3 regions of the Arthrobacter sp. UYEF36 genome follow, and region 2 is predicted to be linked to each of the others. Evidence: predicted binding sites of a transcription regulator. Region 2 holds the regulator's gene; each other region holds the start of a gene.
What was found. The regulator LexA, encoded in region 2, represses DNA repair genes until DNA is damaged. The targets are predictions, from matches to a motif close to TCGAACANNTGTTCGA.
Positions count from the first base shown of each region.

Region 1: the regulator LexA is predicted to act here: its motif matches at 1,243-1,258, upstream of ABIB29_RS04390 (LexA family protein).
Region 3: the regulator LexA is predicted to act here: its motif matches at 1,767-1,782, upstream of ruvA (Holliday junction branch migration protein RuvA).

Region 1 covers NZ_JBEPOX010000002.1:70,918-74,168, reverse strand. The annotation lists gene ABIB29_RS04400 (class I SAM-dependent methyltransferase) at 1-96, opposite strand, end outside; gene ABIB29_RS04395 (SRPBCC domain-containing protein) at 451-852, shown strand; gene ABIB29_RS04390 (LexA family protein) at 1,272-1,703, shown strand; gene ABIB29_RS04385 (Y-family DNA polymerase) at 1,696-2,988, shown strand; gene ABIB29_RS04380 (AfsR/SARP family transcriptional regulator) at 3,029-3,251, opposite strand, start outside.
Region 2 covers NZ_JBEPOX010000011.1:51,957-55,207, reverse strand. The annotation lists gene ABIB29_RS15750 (ATP-dependent DNA helicase) at 1-1,494, shown strand, start outside; gene lexA (transcriptional repressor LexA) at 1,574-2,326, opposite strand; gene ABIB29_RS15740 (LysM peptidoglycan-binding domain-containing protein) at 2,686-3,174, shown strand; gene ABIB29_RS15735 (histidinol-phosphate transaminase) at 3,231-3,251, shown strand, end outside.
Region 3 covers NZ_JBEPOX010000002.1:381,486-384,736, forward strand. The annotation lists gene ruvB (Holliday junction branch migration DNA helicase RuvB) at 1-1,073, opposite strand, end outside; gene ruvA (Holliday junction branch migration protein RuvA) at 1,066-1,713, opposite strand; gene ruvC (crossover junction endodeoxyribonuclease RuvC) at 1,820-2,398, opposite strand; gene ABIB29_RS05780 (YebC/PmpR family DNA-binding transcriptional regulator) at 2,395-3,150, opposite strand; gene pdxT (pyridoxal 5'-phosphate synthase glutaminase subunit PdxT) at 3,154-3,251, opposite strand, start outside.

The sequences.
Region 1 (3,251 bases), on a different contig from region 2:
AATCATCGCCGGCCGTTCGTAGTAGGCGTTGAGGAGGCTGGACTCGTTCTCAGCCGAGTAATTCTCGGCGAAATCGTCGTAGTGGTTGGCCTTCACTGCTCTTCCCTTCAGGCGAATTCTCACGGGCGGGACAATAGGGTTGACCTTAGCAAGCGAGATTCGTCGACTGTCCCTTCCCTTTACGGAACAGCCCTTACTGTCGTTGATACCTTCGCCAGGGGTGGTTGTGATCCGTCGCTTCCTGCCCCAAATCGTGACAGGGCGCGGCACGTGTGCGCCCCCTCTGCCTGGCAACGCGGCAACTCCGTATTATCGCGCGGAGGCCGTCGGCGTCCTGTCACCCCTGCGGAGCCAATTCCTGCAACGCTGCACTAGGCTCCGGTTATGCCTCTCATAAATCGCTGGCTTCATACTGCGAACGGACAGGTGTCTCACAGCTGGTCTATGGCCGTGCCTGCGGACCAGATCTGGTGGGGTCTCACCGACCCTGAGGCGTTGCCGCGCTGGCTTGGGAAACTGACTTCTGGGAAATTCGTTGTCGGCAATTCCGTAACCATTCAACATGCCGAGGGCTATTTCTGCACCAGCCGTATTCAGGAATGTGAACCGGAACGGATTCTTAGCATGACATGGTCGTTCCCAGACGAACCACCCTCGCATGTGAAGATTGTGCTCACTCCAGCCGGCGCGTCGACACACTTGGCGTTGCAGCACGACGGGCTCGGAATCGAGGCTGTCGACTACCTGCCTGGTTGGCACACACACCTTCTTTACCTTGAAGCGCTGCTCCTGGGTCAGCCCCGCTCCATGGCCGACTTTTGGTCCACATATGACGGACTCACCGACTCCTAAGTTTTAGCCAGGCGTGGATGAAACCTGATGCAGGTGACCCCTATGGTTGTGTGAACTTGACTGGGGCCCACCAGGACGGCCCCGAGCGGTGACTACCTGCTGGCTTGCAGCAGTGTTGGTTCTCGTAGGCGGTCGTTTTCCGTACAAGGTATTTCACCCGTGCCGCCCACGAGCAGCGGCCGGGGTCCAGGAAGTACGACGCATGCCGGTCGAGGATATGAGGGTGCGTTCGGCATGACCTGAAGACGCGTCCGAGGTGCGTCGGCTTTCGCCACGGAAACGGCGCTGTGCTCTAGGCGCCTGGCTAAATGGAGCGACCCCGGAGGCACCGATGACATACAAGTGGGCGAAGTCTGCTCAATGTCAGCACCCGGGGCTACACTGGATAGATCGAACATATATTCGAATAAGGGTGTGTTGTGGGCGTAATCATCGGGCCCCGCGTGATAGACGCGGGCACTTCTCTTTTGTCGGTCCTGATCTCGCCGGTGCAGGTCGCCGCCGGCTACCCCTCTCCGGCCCAGGACTACTTTGACGGCCGCATCGACCTCAACGAACATCTCATCAAAGACATCACCAGCACGTACGTCGTCCGGGTGTCCGGCGACTCCATGGAGGGCGCGGGGATCAGCGACGGCGACGAACTGATCGTCAACCGGGCACTCGAGCCGCGCGACGGCTGCGTCGTCATCGCAGTCCTCGATGGGGAACTCACGGTCAAGCGGCTGCGCCTGACGGCTTCGGGCGTGGTGCTTCAGGCAGACAACCCCCGCTACCCGGACATCAGAGTCCCGGGCCTGTCGGACTTGGTTATTTGGGGTGTCGCGACCCGCTGCCTGCACCATGTCTAGGGCCGTACCCGGGCGTGGCAGCATCGCCCTGGTTGACGTGAACAGCTTCTATGCCAGCGCCGAACGCGCCTTCGACCCCTCCCTGGAGGGCCGTCCGCTGGTGGTCCTCTCCAACAACGACGGCTGCGCCGTCACCCGCTCCCCCGAGGCCAAGGCACTCGGGATCCCCCTGGGCGAGCCCTGGTTCAAGCTCGCACCGCGGGCCAAGGAATGGGGGCTCGTGGCACGATCCAGCAACTACGAGCTCTACGGGGACATCAGCGCCAGGGTGATGGAACTCCTCGGCCGCTACTCGGCCTGGCTGGAGGTCTACAGCATCGACGAGGCATTTCTGGGCGTCAGCGGCACCCCGGAGGAGCTTCAGCGGCTGGGGCACACCATGAAGACGGCGGTGCGCCGGAACGTCGGTGTTCCCGTCTGCGTGGGCATCGCCGGCACCAAGACGCTGGCGAAGCTGGCCAACAAGTGGGCCAAACACAACCCGGCATTCGACGGCGTCTGCCACTGGGATGCCGTGCCCGCTGGCCATCGGGAGAAGCTCATGGCGGGCCTGTCCGTGGTCGAACTCTGGGGAGTCGCGACGCGGCTGACCAAACGGCTCAATGCCCTGGGCATCCATTCGATCCTGGACCTCGCGCGGGCGGACCCGGTCAGGATCAGGGACCGCTTCTCCGTAGTGCTGATGCGGACCGTGCTGGAACTCCAGGGAACTCCGTGCATCCCCCTCGAGCAAGAGCGGATCGGCCGCGACCAGCTGATCTTCAGCCGTTCCTTCTCAACCCCGATCACCACCAGCGCCGGTCTTCGCCAGGTCCTCGGCGTGTATGCCCAGCAGGCCAGTGCCCGGCTGGCGAGGCACGGGCTGCAGGCAAAGGTGCTGACGGCCTTCGCCGCCACGTCCTATTACAGCCTGCAGCCCAGTTCGCATCCCTCGGTGTGCGTCTCTCTGCCCATGCCCACCGCTGACCCGGTCCTCCTGGCGAGGGCGGCGTATGCCCTGCTTCCCCGGATCGAGAACGGCATCAGGTACGTCCGCGCCGGGATCATGGTCACCGATCTGCGCCCCACCGGCAACCAGGCACCGCTGGAGATCTTCGAGAACCCGCACGAGGAACGCGGCATCGGCTCGCTGCTGGAGGAGGTCAGCCGGCGGTACGGACGCGGCTCCATCGGGCTGGGCCGAGCCGGAATCCGGGGCGGGCCGGACTGGAGCATGAAACGCGACATGTTGTCCCCGCGGTACACGACCCACTGGGCCGAACTCCCGGTCGTCAAAGCGGGGTGACTGCCCGGGTTGGCCGCGTGCAGCAGGGCACCGGGTGTCGTCAGACGGCGGCGGCCAGCGCCTGTTGCAGGAAGGAGTCGAGCACCCGGCCGGCATTCTCCTGCATGCGCCGGGATTCCTCTGCGGCAGGCTGCGTGCATTTAGGGCCGTGAAGCCGTTCACCCAAATAGAGCAGGGCCGCCAGGACTTCCGAGAGCTCGGTGTTTCCCTCGGCGCGCTGCCGCAACAATCTCAGGTGGGCAGCCCGCAGCGCCGGTCCCGGC
Region 2 (3,251 bases):
CTGCCCGGCGTCACGGACCGCGCCTGGCGGCAGGTGTCCGTCACCTCCATGGAGTGCCTCGGCGCGCAGAAGTGCCCCCTGGCGGCCGAATGCTTCAGCGAACTGGCCCGCCAGAACGCCGCAGATGCCGACGTCGTCGTCACCAACCACGCCATGTTGGCCGTCAGCGCCTTCGAGGGCCTGGCGGTCCTGCCCGAATACGACGTGGTGGTGGTGGACGAAGCCCACGAACTCCAGGACCGGGTGACGGGTGCCGTGTCCGGCCAGCTCTCCGTCGCGATGGTGCACGCGGCCGCGTCCGGAGCCCGGAAGCACACCGGCATCACCGTGGACGCACTGAACAATGCCGCCTCCAACCTCGAACTTGCCATTGAAGGGGTCCCCAGCGGACTGATGCCCAACGGCCTCAACAGCGAACAACTCGACTGCGTGGACCAGCTGCGGGACGCCTGCCGCGCGGCGCTCTCGGACTCCAAGGGGGACAGCGCCACCACGGCCGACGGCGGCCGCCAGCTCGCGCGCTCCCGACTCATGGTGATCCTGGAGCTCTGCGAACGGCTGCTCGCCGCCCGCGAAAACCGCGAAGTGGTCTGGTTTTCCCGCAACAGCACCTTCGACCCGCAGCAGGGCTACTCCCAGCCGGACGAGTCCGCTCCGGCCCTGATCAACATCGCCCCGCTCAGCGTCGCCGGACGGCTCCGCGAGGGCCTGTTCGCGGACCACACCGTCATCCTGACCTCGGCGACGCTGGCGATCGGATCCGCCTTCGAACCCGCCGCCGGCGGCCTGGGCCTGGTCGGACCGGGAGCCCCGAGCTGGACCGGGGTCGACGTCGGCTCGCCCTTCGAATACCCGAAACAGGGCATCCTCTACGTTGCCAAGCACCTGCCCAAACCCGGCCGCGGCATGTCCCCGGAGGCCCTCGACGAGCTCGAGAAGCTGATCCGGGCCTCCGGCGGCGGGGCCCTGTGCCTGTTCTCCTCCCGGCGCGCCGCCGAGGAGGCCGCTGAAGCCCTGCGCCCGCGGCTGGACATGAGCATCCTCTGCCAGGGGGATTCGACCATGACCGCGCTGGTGAAACAGTTCGCCGACGAACCCGACACCTGCCTCTTTGGCACCATGTCGCTGTGGCAGGGTGTCGACGTGCCAGGAACCTCCTGCCGCCTCGTGGTGATCGACCGGATACCGTTCCCGCGGCCCGACGATCCGCTGATGACAGCACGGTCCCGTGCGGTGGCCCAGGCCGGCGGCAACGGGTTTATGAGCGTTTCCGCCACCCACGCCGCCATCCGCCTGGCCCAGGGTGCCGGCCGGCTGATCCGTACGACGACGGACAGGGGAGTGGTGGCCGTGCTGGACTCGCGGCTCTCCACCGAGCGCTACGGGGGATTCCTCCGCGCCGCCCTGCCGCCGTTCTGGCCGACCACCGACCCCGCGATCGCCTACGCAGCCCTGGCACGGCTCGCAAAGGAATCCGGGCAGCCCGCCACGTAGTCCGCAGGAACGCGAGGGGCCCCGTCCAATGCCGAAGGGGCCCTTTTCGCTGCTCTTGACGTGCCGGTCCTGGGCGGTCCTAGAGGGAGCGCAGCACCGAGACGACTTTGCCCATGATGACGGCGTGATCGCCGAGGATGGGCTCGTACTGGGTGTTCTGCGGCAGCAGCCAAGTGTGGCCGTCGCGCTGGCGGAACGTCTTGACCGTCGCCTCGTCGTCCAGCAGCGCGGCGACGATGTCACCGTTGATGGCGTCGCCCTGCCGGCGCACCACCACCCAGTCACCGTCGCAGATGGCGGCGTCGATCATCGAATCCCCCGCGACTTTAAGCATAAAGAGTTCGCCGTGGCCCACCAGCTGGCGCGGCAAGGGCATCACGTCCTCGACGACCTGGTCGGCCAGGATCGGCCCGCCTGCGGCAATGCGGCCCACCAGCGGCACCATGGCGGTGTCGGTGGCGCTGGCCAGCTCTGACACCGACAATCCGCCGACCGTGCGCAGTCCGCCGGACTTCTCCACCCCTGAAATCTTCGTGGTTCCCTCGTCGAGGGTCAGCGGCATCAGCACTTCCATGGCCCGGGGGCGCTTGGGGTCACGCCGCAGGTAGCCAAGTTTCTCCAGTTGCGAGAGCTGGTGGGTGACGCTGGAGAGGCTGGCCAGGCCAACGGTGTCACCAATCTCGCGCATGGAGGGCGGATAGCCGTTGTCCGTGACGGAGCGCTGGATGGTTTCCAGGATCTTCTTTTGCCGGACGGTGAGGCTCTTGGGTGGCCGGGCCGCCTGCGGGCTCCGTTGCTGGGTGGCCCTGCCGCCAGTGGCTGGTGCTGCCATGTTCGCCAACGCCTTTCCGTTCGGCCCGGCCGCCGTGGCTGCGGCTGCCGGGAACTGCCGGCCTGAAATGTCAGACCCTGCTGATCAACTGCAGAAGTGGTTGTTCTGTAGCTCAAACGTAGGCCAGCCACACAGCTTTTTCAAACATTTGTTCTAGCGAGTCTCGACATTGTTCGTTGGTAAGTGCTAAAACAGAACATGCAGGATTCGAATATGTGTTCTATTCATTCGCAGTTTGAGGATGGATCACTGTTCGGACACAGCATGACGTTCGGTTCTTTGTTCGAAGGTTAGGCCGGTTGGCGGCAAGTACGTGGAGTACGCCGGGCGGCACAGTATGGTCCAGGAGGGCTCAGTTCATGTCAGCATCAAGCGCGTTTCACGACACTTTCGGCCGCGACGCATTCGGCAACTACGGCCGCCCCGACGGCGGTGCGTCCGCCGGCCAGCAGGGCGGGTTTGGCCAGCGGGGCTCCATCGCCCGGCACGTCCCGGCCGGCGGGAACAGTGCAGGCCGCGGGCCGCGGGTCAAGCAGGCGCCGCTGCGGCTCACCCGGCGGGGGCGCTTTGTCTTCATCGGGGTGCCGCTGATTCTGCTGGCTGCGCTCATTCTGTCCTTCAGCGGTTTCCTTAACGCCCCGGCCAAGGCGGCAGAGTCCGCTGCCGGCCTGTCGTTGACTCCCACCGTCACCGTGACGGTGCAGCCCGGTGAGTCACTCTGGGCCATCGCCGAGACCGTGGCGCCGGAGCGCGACCCCCGTGACGTCGTCACCGATATCATCCAGCTGAACAACCTGGATGCCGCCCGTGTCGTGCCGGGCCAGGCACTCTTTATTCCGTCCAAGTAACACCCCGGATCCGTCACAGTTTCAGGGCCCGCCGCGATCTCACTTAAACTGGTGCAGTGACTGACCAGCTAGAGCGC
Region 3 (3,251 bases), on a different contig from region 2:
CCGAGCCCGTCCGGCAGGTCCGGGCTGTCGTCCTCTGCACGGAAGAGCTCGAGCGGGTCCTGCGCGAAGATTCCGGGCGGCACCGCGAACCCGAGGTGTGTCCAGGCCGGGGCGAGCGCGATGCGCCCCCGCGGGGTTCGTCCCAGCAGTCCCTCGCGGACGAGATACGGCTCGGCGACGGTTTCCACCGTTTCGGTCTCTTCGCCGACGGCGATGGCCAGGGTGGACAGTCCCACGGGCCCTCCGCCGAATTTGGTGATGAGAGCCTCCAGGACGGCACGGTCGAGACGGTCCAGGCCCCGCTTATCGACCTCGTACATGTCCAGCGCCGCGGAGGCGGCGCGTGCGTCGATCTGCTCAACGCCGTGCACCAGCGCCCAGTCGCGGACCCGGCGCAGGAGCCGGTTGGCGATGCGGGGCGTGCCGCGCGAACGGCCCGCGATTTCGCTGAAGCCGGCGGAGTTGACCTTGAGGTCCAGGAGGCCGGCGGAGCGCCGCAGGACGAGCTCCAGTTCGGCCACGGAGTAGAACTCGAGGTGGCCGGTGAAGCCGAAGCGGTCCCGGAGCGGCCCGGGCAGCAGGCCGGCGCGGGTGGTGGCCCCCACCAGGGTGAAGGGCGGGAGTTCCAGCGGGATGGCGGTGGCGCCGGCACCTTTGCCAACGACGATGTCGACCCGGAAGTCTTCCATCGCCATGTAGAGCATTTCCTCGGCCGGCCGGGACATCCGGTGGATCTCGTCGAGGAAGAGCACTTCACCTTCGGAGAGCGAGGACAGGATGGCTGCCAGGTCCCCGGCATGCTGGATGGCGGGACCGCTGCTGATCCGCAGCGGGGCGTTCATTTCGGCCGCGATGATCATGGACAGCGTGGTTTTGCCCAGCCCGGGAGGGCCGGAGAGCAGGACGTGGTCGGCGCTGCGGCCGCGCATGCGCGAGGCTTCCAGGACGAGGGAGAGCTGCTTGCGGACCCGGTGCTGGCCGACGAAGTCGTGCAGGTTCTTGGGCCTGAGGGCGGCTTCGATGACACGCTCCTCCGGCTCCTCTCCCCCGGCGACAATCGACGGCTCAGCCACGGGCGCCTACCCTGTTTCCGGCGCGGGCGCCGTCCTGGCCCAGCCAGCGGAGGGTGGCGCGCAGGATCTCGGCAACGTTGCCCTTCTCGGCCAGTTCGGGGGAATCAGCCAGGGATTTGTCGATGCTGGCGGTGGCGTCCTTCTCGGACCAGCCAAGACTCGTCATGGCTGCGACGACCTGAGGCTTCCAGACCGTTTCGGAGGACGCCGCCGGGGCCGTGGCGCCGGTGGCGGTGCCGTGCGGCACGAGCTTTCCGGCGAGTTCCAATACGATCCGGCCGGCGACCTTGGGGCCGATGCCGGGCACTTTCGTGAATGCCTTGCCGTCGCCGGAGTGAGCGGCGACGCGGATGGCTTCGGGCTCGTGCACGGCCAGGACGGCCAGCGCCAGCCGGGGGCCGACGCCGCTGACGCTGAGCAGGACATCGAAGACTTCGCGTTCGTCGTCGCTGCCGAATCCGAACAGGGTGAGGGAATCCTCGCGGACGATCAGGGAGGTGAAGAGTTTCCCCTCCTCGCCGGTGCGGAGCCTGCTGAGGGTCTGCGGCGTGGCGTTCACGCTCATGCCGGCGCCGTTGAGGTCGATCACGGCGGAGGACAGGCCGACGTGCGCTACGGTTCCGCGGAGAAAACTGATCAAAGCCGGGCTCCTGAAAATTCAGCTGAAAGATAGAACCGGGAAGACCCGGCTATCCGAACATATCTACGAATACCCTATCAAGTGCTGCCACCGGACAGCCGGACATTCAGCGTGAACGGCGCGCTTTGGCCTCCGCGTCCGCCCAGGCCCGCTGGGCCGGGGTCAGGGAGAGGCTGCCCGGTCCCGTGGTGGCGACCGCGGCGCCGCTGCCGGCCCGCCAGGCGTGGGTGATGGCCAGCGCGAGGGCGTCGGCGGCGTCCGCCGGGCGGGGCGGGGCGTCGAGCCGGAGGATTTTGGTGACCAGTTTAGTGACCGCGTCCTTGTTGGAGGTTCCGCTGCCGGTGACGGCGGCTTTCACTTCTGACGGGGTGTGCAGGGCCACCGGAATGCCGCGGCGTGCGGCGGCGGCGATCACGACGCCGGAGGCCTGTGCAACCCCCATCACGGTGCTGACATTGAGCTGCGAGAAAACGCGTTCGACGGCGAGGACGTGCGGTTCGTACAGGTCGAGCCACTCGTCGATGGAGGTGGCGATGACCAGCAGGCGCTGGTCCAGGCTCTCCGCCGGGGAGGTTCCGACGACGCCGAACGCCACCATGGTGGCGCGGCGGTTCTTTTCGACGTCCACGACGCCGATCCCGCAGCGGGTGAGGCCCGGATCGACGCCGAGGACGCGGAGGGTCACTCGGATTCCAGTGCGGCCTGCACTTCGTCGCTGAGGTCAGCGTTGCTGTAAACGTTCTGGACGTCGTCGAGTTCCTCGAGGGCGTCGACAAGCTTCATGAACTTCTTGGCGGCGTCGAGATCCAGCGGGACCTGCATGGACGGGACGAACTCGGCCTCGTCGGTGTCGTATTCCATCCCGGCTTCCTTGAGCGCATCGCGGATGGCCTGCAGGTCGGTCGGCTCGGAGTGGATCTCGAAGCTGTCGCCGTTGTCCTTGACTTCCTCGGCGCCGGCGTCGAGGACGGCCATCAGGACGTCGTCCTCGGTCAGGCCGTTCTTGGGCAGCGAGACGACGCCTTTGCGGGAGAAGAGGTAGCTGACCGAGCCGGGGTCGGCGATGGTGCCGCCGTTGCGGGAGATGGCGAGCCGGACCTCGGACGCTGCACGGTTCTTGTTGTCCGTCAGGCATTCGATCAGCAGCGCGGAGCCCTGCGGTCCGCGGCATTCGTACATGATCTCGGTGTAGTCCACAACTTCGCCGGTGAGTCCGGCGCCGCGCTTGATGGCGCGGTCGATGTTGTCAGCGGGTACCGAGGTCTTCTTGGCCTTGGTGACGGCGAGTTCCAGGCTCGGGTTGCCGGCGAGGTCCGGGCCGCCCATACGTGCGGCAACTTCGATGTTCTTGATCAGCTTGGCGAACGACTTGGCCCGGCGGCTGTCGAGGATGGCCTTCTTGTGCTTGGTCGTCGCCCATTTGGAGTGGCCTGACATGCTTTACGCTTCTCCTCTGATCATTCGAATAAACAATTCATGCACGCGCTTCTCCCCCGTCACTTCCGGGTGGAAGGAGGTGGCCAGCAGCTTGCCGGAAC